2 regions of the Kitasatospora viridis genome follow, and region 2 is predicted to be linked to the other one. Evidence: riboswitches for the same ligand, from Rfam matches in the RefSeq annotation. Region 2 holds a riboswitch; the other holds the start of a gene.

Region 1 (4,406 bases), 4.9 Mb from region 2:
CAACCCGCAGCCCGTCGCGGACGAGCCGTACCAGGAGTACGACGAGTACGCCGAGCACGCCGAGGACGAGTACACCGACGAGGAGCACCTCGACGGCGAGCACCCCGAGGGCGGGTACGCCGAGGACGAGTACGCCGAGGAGCGGGACGGCGAGTTCGGCTCCTTCCTCGGCGACCAGGACGACAGCGCCGAGGCCGAGGCCAAGCGCAAGGCCAAGGGAAAGAAGTCGGGCCTGCGCAACGGCGGCGCCTGCCTGACCGCCGCCGTCGTGCTGCTGGCCGCCGTCGGCGGCGCCGGCTGGTGGGGCTACGGCTTCTACAAGAGCCACTTCGGCCCGCCGCCGGACTTCGCGGGCAACGGCACCGGCAAGGTGCAGGTGCAGATCCAGGACGGCGCCACCGCCTCGGACATGGCCCTGGTGCTGCAGAAGGCGGGCGTGGTGAAGAGCACCGGCGCCTTCGTCAACGCCTACAACCGGGCCAACAAGATGCTGCAGCCGGGCTACTACATCATGGCGCTGCAGATGTCCGGCGACGCCGCGGTGGCCGAGATGGTCAGCGAGGCGGGCGGCGACTCGCTGATCATTCCGGAGGGCAAGACCTCCACCGCGATCTACGCGATGATCGACACGAAGCTGAAGCTGAGCGCGGGCACCACCGCCGCGGCGGCCAAGGCGAACGTCGCCAACCTGGGCCTGCCGGCCTACGCGAACAACAACCCCGAGGGCTTCCTCTGGCCGTCCAAGTACTCGGTGGCCGACGGCATGAAGCCCGAGGACCTGCTGAAGCAGATGGTCACCAACGCGGTCAACGAGTACAACTCGCTGGGCCTGGACGCCGCCGCCGCGCAGATCGGCCTGAAGAACGCCTACGAGGTGGTCACCGAGGCGAGCATCCTGCAGGCCGAGGGCAACAACGTGGCCGACTTCGGCAAGATGGCCCGGGTGATCAACAACCGGCTGACCACCACCGCCACCAACCACACCCTGGGCATGGACACCACGCTGCAGTACTCGGTCGGCTCGAAGCAGCTGACCGACGCGCAGATCAAGGACGGCTCGAACAAGTACAACACCTACATCAACCCGGGCCTGCCGCCGACGCCGATCTCCAACCCCGGTGAGGACGCGCTCAAGGCGGTGCTGAACCCGACGCCGGGCCAGTGGGTCTACTTCATCGCGATGAGCCCGACCGAGACCCGCTTCTCGGTCTCCAAGGACGAGTTCGCGGCGAACGTCAAGGAGTACTGCACCGACAACCACCGGGGCTTCGACGCGGCCACCACCACCTGCAAGTGACCATCAGCTGACGACCCGACAGGGGTGACCATGCACCACCGCGCCGCCGTGCTCGGTTCGCCGATCGCGCACTCGCTCTCCCCGGTGCTGCACAACGCCGGCTACGCCGCGCTGGGCCTGACCGACTGGGAGTACGGCCGGTTCGAGGTGGACGAGGCGGGGCTGCCCGCTTTCGTCGAGGGGCTCGCGGTGCGGCGGGACGGCTGGGCGGGCTGCTCGCTCACCATGCCGCTCAAGCGCGCGGTGATCCCGCTGCTGGACGAGGTGGGCGAGGCCGCGCTCGCGGTGGACGCGGTGAACACCCTGGTCTTCGAGCCGGACGGCCGCCGCCGGGGCGACAACACCGACGTGCCGGGCCTGGTCGCCGCGCTGCGCGAGCGCGGCATCGAGCGGGTCGAGCGGGCCGCGGTGCTCGGCGCGGGGGCCACCGCCTCCTCGGCGCTGGCCGCGCTGGCCCAGCTGACCGACGGCGAGGTGACGGTCTACGTGCGCTCGCCCGAGCGGGCCCGCGAGATGCGCGAGCTGGGGGAGCGGCTGGGGCTCACGGTGCTGGCGGCCGACTGGGCGGACGGGGCGCGGGCGCTGGAGGCGCCGCTGACCGTCTCGACCACGCCGGTCGGCGCCACCGATGCGTTCGCCGAGCGCCTGACCGCCACCCCGGGCGCGCTCTTCGACGTGCTCTACCACCCCTGGCCGACCGCGCTGGCCGCCGCCTGCGCCGCCCGCGGCGCGACCGTGCTCGGCGGCCTCGACCTGTTGGTGCACCAGGCGGTGCTGCAGTTCGAGCAGTTCACCGGCGTGCCGGAGGGTCCGCTGGCGGCGATGCGGGCGGCCGGCGAGGCGGCGCTGCGGGGCTGAGCCGCTGCTCGGCCGGTTCGGCTAGTGGGTGGCCCGCGGGGTGCGCCCGCGCAGCGCGGCGATCAGGCTGTTCGCCGAGACCACCGCCCAGACGCCCTCCAGCAGCAGGAACCCCCACTGCGAGGTGAGCCCGGCGAGCACCGCGAGGATCGCCGAACCGCACAGGTTCAGCAGCAGGTACGGGCGGGAGTGCGCGCTGATCCGGCCCCACTGGGCGAGCGCGAAGGGTACGAGGATCAGAATCGATCCGAAGACCTGAACGGCCTGCTCCATACCGGCGTCCTCCTGACGGTGCGTCGTCTTGTCGGTCCGGGTACGGCGCGTCTCGTCCGGTGGCCGCGGGATGGCGGCGGTCAGTCCATTGTGCACCATCGACCCGGCGGCCCCGAGGGCCCGGGCCGCAACCGTTCCTGGGACCGCGGGACCGCGCGGTGAACACCTGGCGTCCGCCAACCGGACCATGACCCGTCCAGGTGCCGGGACGTGAAAGGATCGGGACGCGGGCCCCGGCGGGGCCCGACCGGCGCCGCCCCGGGCGCCCGGGGAGTCCGCTATGAAGGAGCACCGTTGGGTACGTTGCGCTGGCTGACGGCGGGGGAGTCGCACGGTCCCGCCCTGGTCGCGACCTTGGAGGGCCTGCCCGCCGGCGTGCCCGTGACCACCGCCGCGGTGGCCGACGCGCTGGCCCGGCGCCGGCTCGGCTACGGTCGCGGCGCCCGGATGAAGTTCGAGCAGGACGAGGTCACCTTCCTCGGTGGCGTCCGGCACGGCGAGAGCCTGGGCAGCCCGGTGGCCGTCATGGTCGGCAACACCGAGTGGCCGAAGTGGCAGCAGGTGATGGCCGCCGACCCGGTGGACCCGGAGATCCTGGCCGGCCTGGCCCGCAACGAGGCGCTGACCCGCCCCCGCCCCGGCCACGCCGACCTGGCCGGCATGCAGAAGTACTCGCTGGACGAGGCCCGGCCGATCCTGGAGCGCGCCAGCGCCCGGGAGACCGCCGCCCGGGTCGCGCTCGGCACGGTCGCCCGCTCCTTCCTCAAGGAGGTCTGCGGCATCGAACTGGTCTCGCACGTGGTCGAGTTGGGCGCCGCCAAGGCCCCGGCCGGCGTGCTGCCGCTGCCCTTGGACGAGGCCCGCCTCGACGAGGACCCGGTGCGCTGCCTGGACGCCGACGCGTCGGCGGCGATGGTGGCCGAGATCGACCAGGCGCACAAGGACGGCGACACCCTGGGCGGAGTGGTCGAGGTGCTGGCCTACAACGTGCCGGTGGGCCTGGGCTCGCACGTGCACTGGGACCGCCGACTGGACGCCCGGCTGGCCGCCGCGCTGATGGGCATCCAGGCGATCAAGGGCGTCGAGGTCGGCGACGGCTTCGAGCTGGCCCGGATCCCCGGCTCGCTGGCGCACGACGAGATCGTCCCCTCCGAGCAGGGCGTCAAGCGCACTTCCGGCCGCTCCGGCGGCACCGAGGGCGGCCTGTCCACCGGCGAACTGCTGCGGGTGCGGGCCGCGATGAAGCCGATCGCCACCGTGCCGCGGGCGCTGCGCACCATCGACGTGCGCACCGGCGAGCCGGCCAAGGCGCACCACCAGCGCTCCGACGTCTGCGCGGTGCCGGCCGCCGGCATCGTCGCCGAGGCGATGGTCGCGCTGGTGCTGGCCGACGCGGTGCTGGAGAAGTTCGGCGGCGACCACGTCTCGGAGACCCGCCGCAACGTGCAGGGCTACCTCGACAACCTGGTCGTCCGGTGACCGGTCCGCGCGTGGTGCTGGTCGGCCCGCCCGGGGCCGGCAAGAGCACCGTGGGCCGACTGGTCGCCGAGCACCTCGGCGTCCCGTTCCGGGACACCGACGACGACATCGTCGCCACCGCGGGGAAGCCGATCGCCGACGTCTTCGTGCAGGACGGCGAGCCGCACTTCCGCGAGCTGGAGCGGGCCGCGGTGGCCGCCGCGCTGGCCGAGCACCCCGGGGTGCTCGCGCTGGGCGGCGGCGCCGTGCTGGCCGAGCCGACCCGGGCGCTGCTGAAGGGCCACCGGGTCGCCTACCTGGAGGTGGCGCTGGCCGACGCGGTGAAGCGGGTCGGCCTGGACGCGCCCCGCCCGCTGCTCGCGGTCAACCCGCGCCAGCAGTGGCGCGAGCTGATGGAGCGCCGGCGCCCGCTCTACCTGGAGGTCGCCGCCGCCGTGGTCAGCACGGAGGGCCGCACGCCCGAGCAGGTGGCGGACGCGGTACTGGAGTCTTTGGAGCT
Region 2 (4,406 bases):
ACTGGGCTCCGGCGACGAGCAGTTCACCCTGCTCGCCGGCGGCGACCGGGCGCAGCCGGTCGTCGGCCAGGAACAGCTCGGTGCCGGGCACGGCCCGCCCGATCACCGGCCGCTCGCCGTCGGCCCGCAGATCCGCCCAGGTCACGTCGACGGTGCACTCGGTGGGTCCGTACATGTTGAGGATCCGCGGCCCCGGGATGTCCCGCAGCCGCTGCCACAGCTGGGCCGACACGGCCTCGCCGCCGAGCACCAGCAGCCCGAGCCCGGCGACGGCCTCGGCCCGGCCGGCCAGCAGCATGCTCTGCACCTGGGTCGGAGTGGCGTCGAGGACGTCGATCCGGTGGTGCACCAGCCAGTCGGCCATCGCCTCCGGGTCGCGACGGGTGGCGTCGTCCACCACCACGCCGGTTCGCCCGGCGGCCAGGGCCGCCAGGTCGGCGAAGAACGCGTCGGCCGAGATCGGGTTGTTGAACGCGACCCGGTCGAGCCGGCGTTCGCCGTCGCCCTCGCGGAACAGCAGGTCGCCGTGCACCCGGGTCATGGTCGCCAGGGCCCCGTGCGCCACCTCGACTCCCTTGGGGCGCCCGGTGGATCCGGAGGTGTAGATGACGTACGCCGGGTTCTCCGGGCCCGGTGCCGACCGGTGCGCGGGGACCGGGTCGTGCGCCGGCACGACGCCGGGAACCACCTCGACCGTCGGCACGGCCAGCTCGGCGAGCAGCGCGTCGGTCGCGTTCGCGGTGTCCACCACCGCAGCCCGGACGGCGGCGTCGGTCACCCGCCACCGCAGTTGCTCGCGCGGCAGCGCCGGATCCACCGGCACCACCACGGCGCCGGCCAGCACGGCGCCGAGCACGCCGATCGACGGCACGAGACCGCGATCGGCGAGCAGCAGCACCCGGTCCCCGCTGCGAATGCCCGTGTCGTCGAGTCGGGCGGCCAGTGACCGGGCCTGGTCGACGAACTCGCGGAACGTCAGGGAGGTGCCCGCGAATTCCAGGCAAACGGTGTCCGGGTGCTGTTCTGCCGAAGTCAGGACCAGGGATGTCCAGGCATCTTCCGAGGCCAGGGTGGAACTCACTTGCGTCTCCAGGGGATGGTGTGTGGGCAGCGGCCCGGAAGGCCGCGGCGAGTTTCGGCCGTCAAGCCGCCCACTAGTTCTTGCCGGACTGCTTGGAACGCGGCACGGAAACGGCGGCAGGGGCCAGTCGTGCGGCCGGTCGGCGGTCGGTGGAGAAAGCCACTCGCGCGTCGATGTCGCCGACCGTTCCCAGGTATTCCGTGCGGCTCTTCCAATGTGCGCCGAGGCTGCCGAGATAATGCTGGGGCCATTGCAGGTCGAGCAGCACGCCAGGATTCCCGGAGAGGCGGTCCTGGGCATCCGCGAAAGCGATTTTCCCGGCGTCGTTCACGGTGTGGAACGTCGAGTCGATGCTGAACACCGAACCGAAGGCGATGCCGAACACGCCGGCGATGAGTTCCGCGCCGGACCACACCTCGACGCTGTGGGCCCAGCCCTGCTCGTGAAGCTCCAGCAGTGCTGTCTTCAACGACCCCGTCAGCCACGGTGGTTGACGTTCGGCTGCACAGGCGTCGACCACCTGGGCGAACGCCGTGTCGGCCGTGGTGGTCCAGTCGTAGGTGTTGCGGAGCAGGCGCCGCAGGGTCTTCGACAGGTGCGCCTCGTTCGGCGCGATCACCGGACGGCTGTCCGGATTCCACCAGCGCGTCGCGTAGGGCCCCAGCGGGTGCTCGGTCGGCATGATCCTGATGTTCCCGGAATCCACCAGGTCGGAATACCTGACCTCGTTCTCCTCGGCGGTGTCCGGATCATCGGTCGGAAGCGGGTAGAAGCCATTCCGGTAGGCGTTCAGAAGTGATTGCGCCGATATGTTCCCGCCCATGACGCAGGGCTGCTCCGGAAGCGCCCGGTCGAGTTCGACGGCAGACCAGTCGTCCACTGGCACGACAGCAGCTTCTGTCGTCAAGACAGCCCCCCATGTGTACAACGTCACTCATCTTGCGAATCCGCCGGTCGGGCAGCTTTAGCATACCGAGGCGGCGGGCAGCTGAATCGTATAGGAACATGGAGCGTATGGGTAGCCGTCGACTGGTGGAGCCGATTTCGGCGGAGCGGGTGGCGATACCGCGACCATGGACGGTAAAGGTGTTCCTGATGGTCTGTCGGATTGCGTTTCCGGGTGATTCGAGCGGATCGGAAAGCAGGCGGGTGCGCGGCAGGGCGCGACGTCGCCGTGGGGCCGGCGTCGAGGGGCGACCGCCGGCGGACCAAATCGCAAGGACGGCATCGGATCTGACGGTTGATCGGATCGGTCTCCCGGCTGTCGTCGGCCGCGCTCCCCGGTGACCGGCGCTCCCCGCTCGACCGCTGCGGAGCGGACGGGCGGCGCCTATGATCGCCGAGGCGGCCCGTCCGGGCCCGCCCCGGACGAGATGTGCGCCGTACCCGGTCCGCCAAGACGACGCACGCGAGGAGTCGTCGTGGGCGCAGGGCAGGGCGGTACCGGTGGTGGGTTGGACGTGCGGTGGATCCACGGGTCGCCGTCGGCGAAGCACAACACCGACCCCGACATCCAGGTGCACGGGTACGACGAGCACACCGTCATCCTGCGGCAGAACAAGGCGGTCGACTACGAGGCACCGTTCCTCTTCCTGCTGTTCGGGCAGGAGCGGGCGGTGCTGATCGACACCGGGGCGACCGCGTCCCCCGAGTACTTCCCGCTGCGGCGGGTGGTGGACGGGCTGGTCGAGGACTGGCTCGCCCGGCATCCGCGCGACGGGTACCGGCTGCTCGTGGTCCACACCCACGCGCACGGGGACCACGTGGCCGGCGACGGCCAGTTCGCCGACCGGGCGGACACCACCGTGGTGCCGGCCGACCGTGCGAGCGCGTTCGCCTTCTTCGGGTTCAGCGCGGCGGACCCGGAGGCCGTGGTGCGGCTCGACCTCGGCGGGCGGGTGCTGGAGTGCCTGGCCACGCCCGGGCACCACGAGGCGGCGGTCACCTTCCACGACCCGCGCACGGGGTTCCTGCTCACCGGCGACACCGTGTACCCGGGCCGGCTCTACATCGACGACCGGGCCGCGTTCGCCCGCACCATCGAGCGGCTGATCGAGTTCTGCGAGCAGCGCCCCGTCAGCCACCTGCTCGGCTGCCACATCGAGATGACCACCGAGCCCGGCGTGGACTACCCGATCCGCACCACCTACCAGCCCGATGAGCCGCCGCTCCAGCTGACGGTCCGCCACCTGCACGAGATCCGCGCGGCCCTCGCCGGGGCGGGCGACGGGCCGGGCCGCCACGTGCTGCCGGACCTGATCCTGGTCGTCAACTGACGGTGCCGCAGGCGGCCGCCAGCAGGGCGAGGGCGAGCAGCAGCAGGCCCGCCCCGACGAGCAGCAGCACGGGCGCGGACGGTCTGCGAGTGCTCTCCAGGTGGCCGGTGGGCGGCACGCCGGGGTGCCGGGCGCGGTGGTGGTCGAGCAGGCGGCGCGCGCCCTCGGCCCGGGTGAGCCACGGCGTCCTGAAGCCGCACTCGCCGCACCAGTACCGGTCCGCCACGATCCCTCCCAAGTGCCCCGCCTGACGGGGTGTCAGCACCCGATGGTCGGCGTGCCACGGGGGGAAGGAACAGGTCAGCGCACCGGTCATCGCTGACCGGTGGCCGCGCTAGACTCCCTGCGACCTGACGGGGGAACAGAGGGGGCACGGGGGTGCTTGAGCAACTCGGCCCGCTGGTACGGCGGATGCGCACGGACGCTCGACTGACGCAGGAGAAGCTGGCGGAGCTGTCCGCAGTGAGCGTCAGCACCATCCGCCGGGTGGAGACCGGGCGCGCCGCCGACCTGCGGCTGAGCACGCTCAACCAGCTCGCCGAGGCGCTGAACGCCAGCCCCGAGGACACCCGGCGGCTGGCGGCCGCGCTGGCGGGCGTCGCGTGGGAGCCGGAGGGCCGGCCCGCGCCCGGAACACCCGCCCCCGCCCCCGCGTCCGGCCCGCCCGCGCCGCAGCTGCGGCCGGAGCTCGCCGGGCCCGCCGCCGAACTGGCCCGCGAGGTGCGGCGGCGGCTGCGGCGCGAGGAGGAGCAGCGCCGGGTGCACGACCCGTTCGTGCTGCCGGTGCGCTGGGAGCTCGCGCCGCCGGAGCTGAGCGACCTGCCGGAGAACGTGCTGCTCGTCCCGCCCGGCGGCGCGGTGCCGGAACTCGACCTGGCGGGCGAGGTGGGCCGGGTCGCCGAGGTCTACCGGCGGGTCTCCTCCGGGCGGCTGGTGGTGCTCGGCCCGGCCGGCTCCGGCAAGTCGGTGCTCGCGATCCGGCTCGCCCTCGACCTGCTGGAGGCCGGGCCCGAGTGCCCCGAGCGGGTGCCGGTGATCTTCAGCCTCGG

What was found. A riboswitch is a leader RNA that binds a small molecule or an ion and turns the genes downstream of it on or off. The one in region 2 is predicted to bind guanidine.
Region 1: another riboswitch for guanidine. It lies ahead of FHX73_RS00625 (CBU_0592 family membrane protein); the one in region 2 lies ahead of FHX73_RS22885 (MBL fold metallo-hydrolase).

What each region holds. Positions count from the first base shown of each region.
Region 1 is NZ_VIWT01000001.1:132,693-137,098, reverse strand. It holds gene mltG (endolytic transglycosylase MltG) at 1-1,297, shown strand, start outside; gene FHX73_RS00630 (shikimate dehydrogenase) at 1,328-2,155, shown strand; gene FHX73_RS00625 (CBU_0592 family membrane protein) at 2,177-2,428, opposite strand; guanidine-III (ykkC-III) riboswitch at 2,446-2,511, opposite strand; gene aroC (chorismate synthase) at 2,723-3,907, shown strand; gene FHX73_RS00615 (shikimate kinase) at 3,904-4,406, shown strand, end outside.
Region 2 is NZ_VIWT01000001.1:5,068,884-5,073,289, forward strand. It holds gene FHX73_RS22875 (non-ribosomal peptide synthetase) at 1-1,081, opposite strand, end outside; gene FHX73_RS22880 (leucyl/phenylalanyl-tRNA--protein transferase) at 1,155-1,967, opposite strand; guanidine-III (ykkC-III) riboswitch at 2,423-2,490, shown strand; gene FHX73_RS22885 (MBL fold metallo-hydrolase) at 2,503-3,357, shown strand; gene FHX73_RS22890 (hypothetical protein) at 3,350-3,583, opposite strand; gene FHX73_RS22895 (helix-turn-helix domain-containing protein) at 3,736-4,406, shown strand, end outside.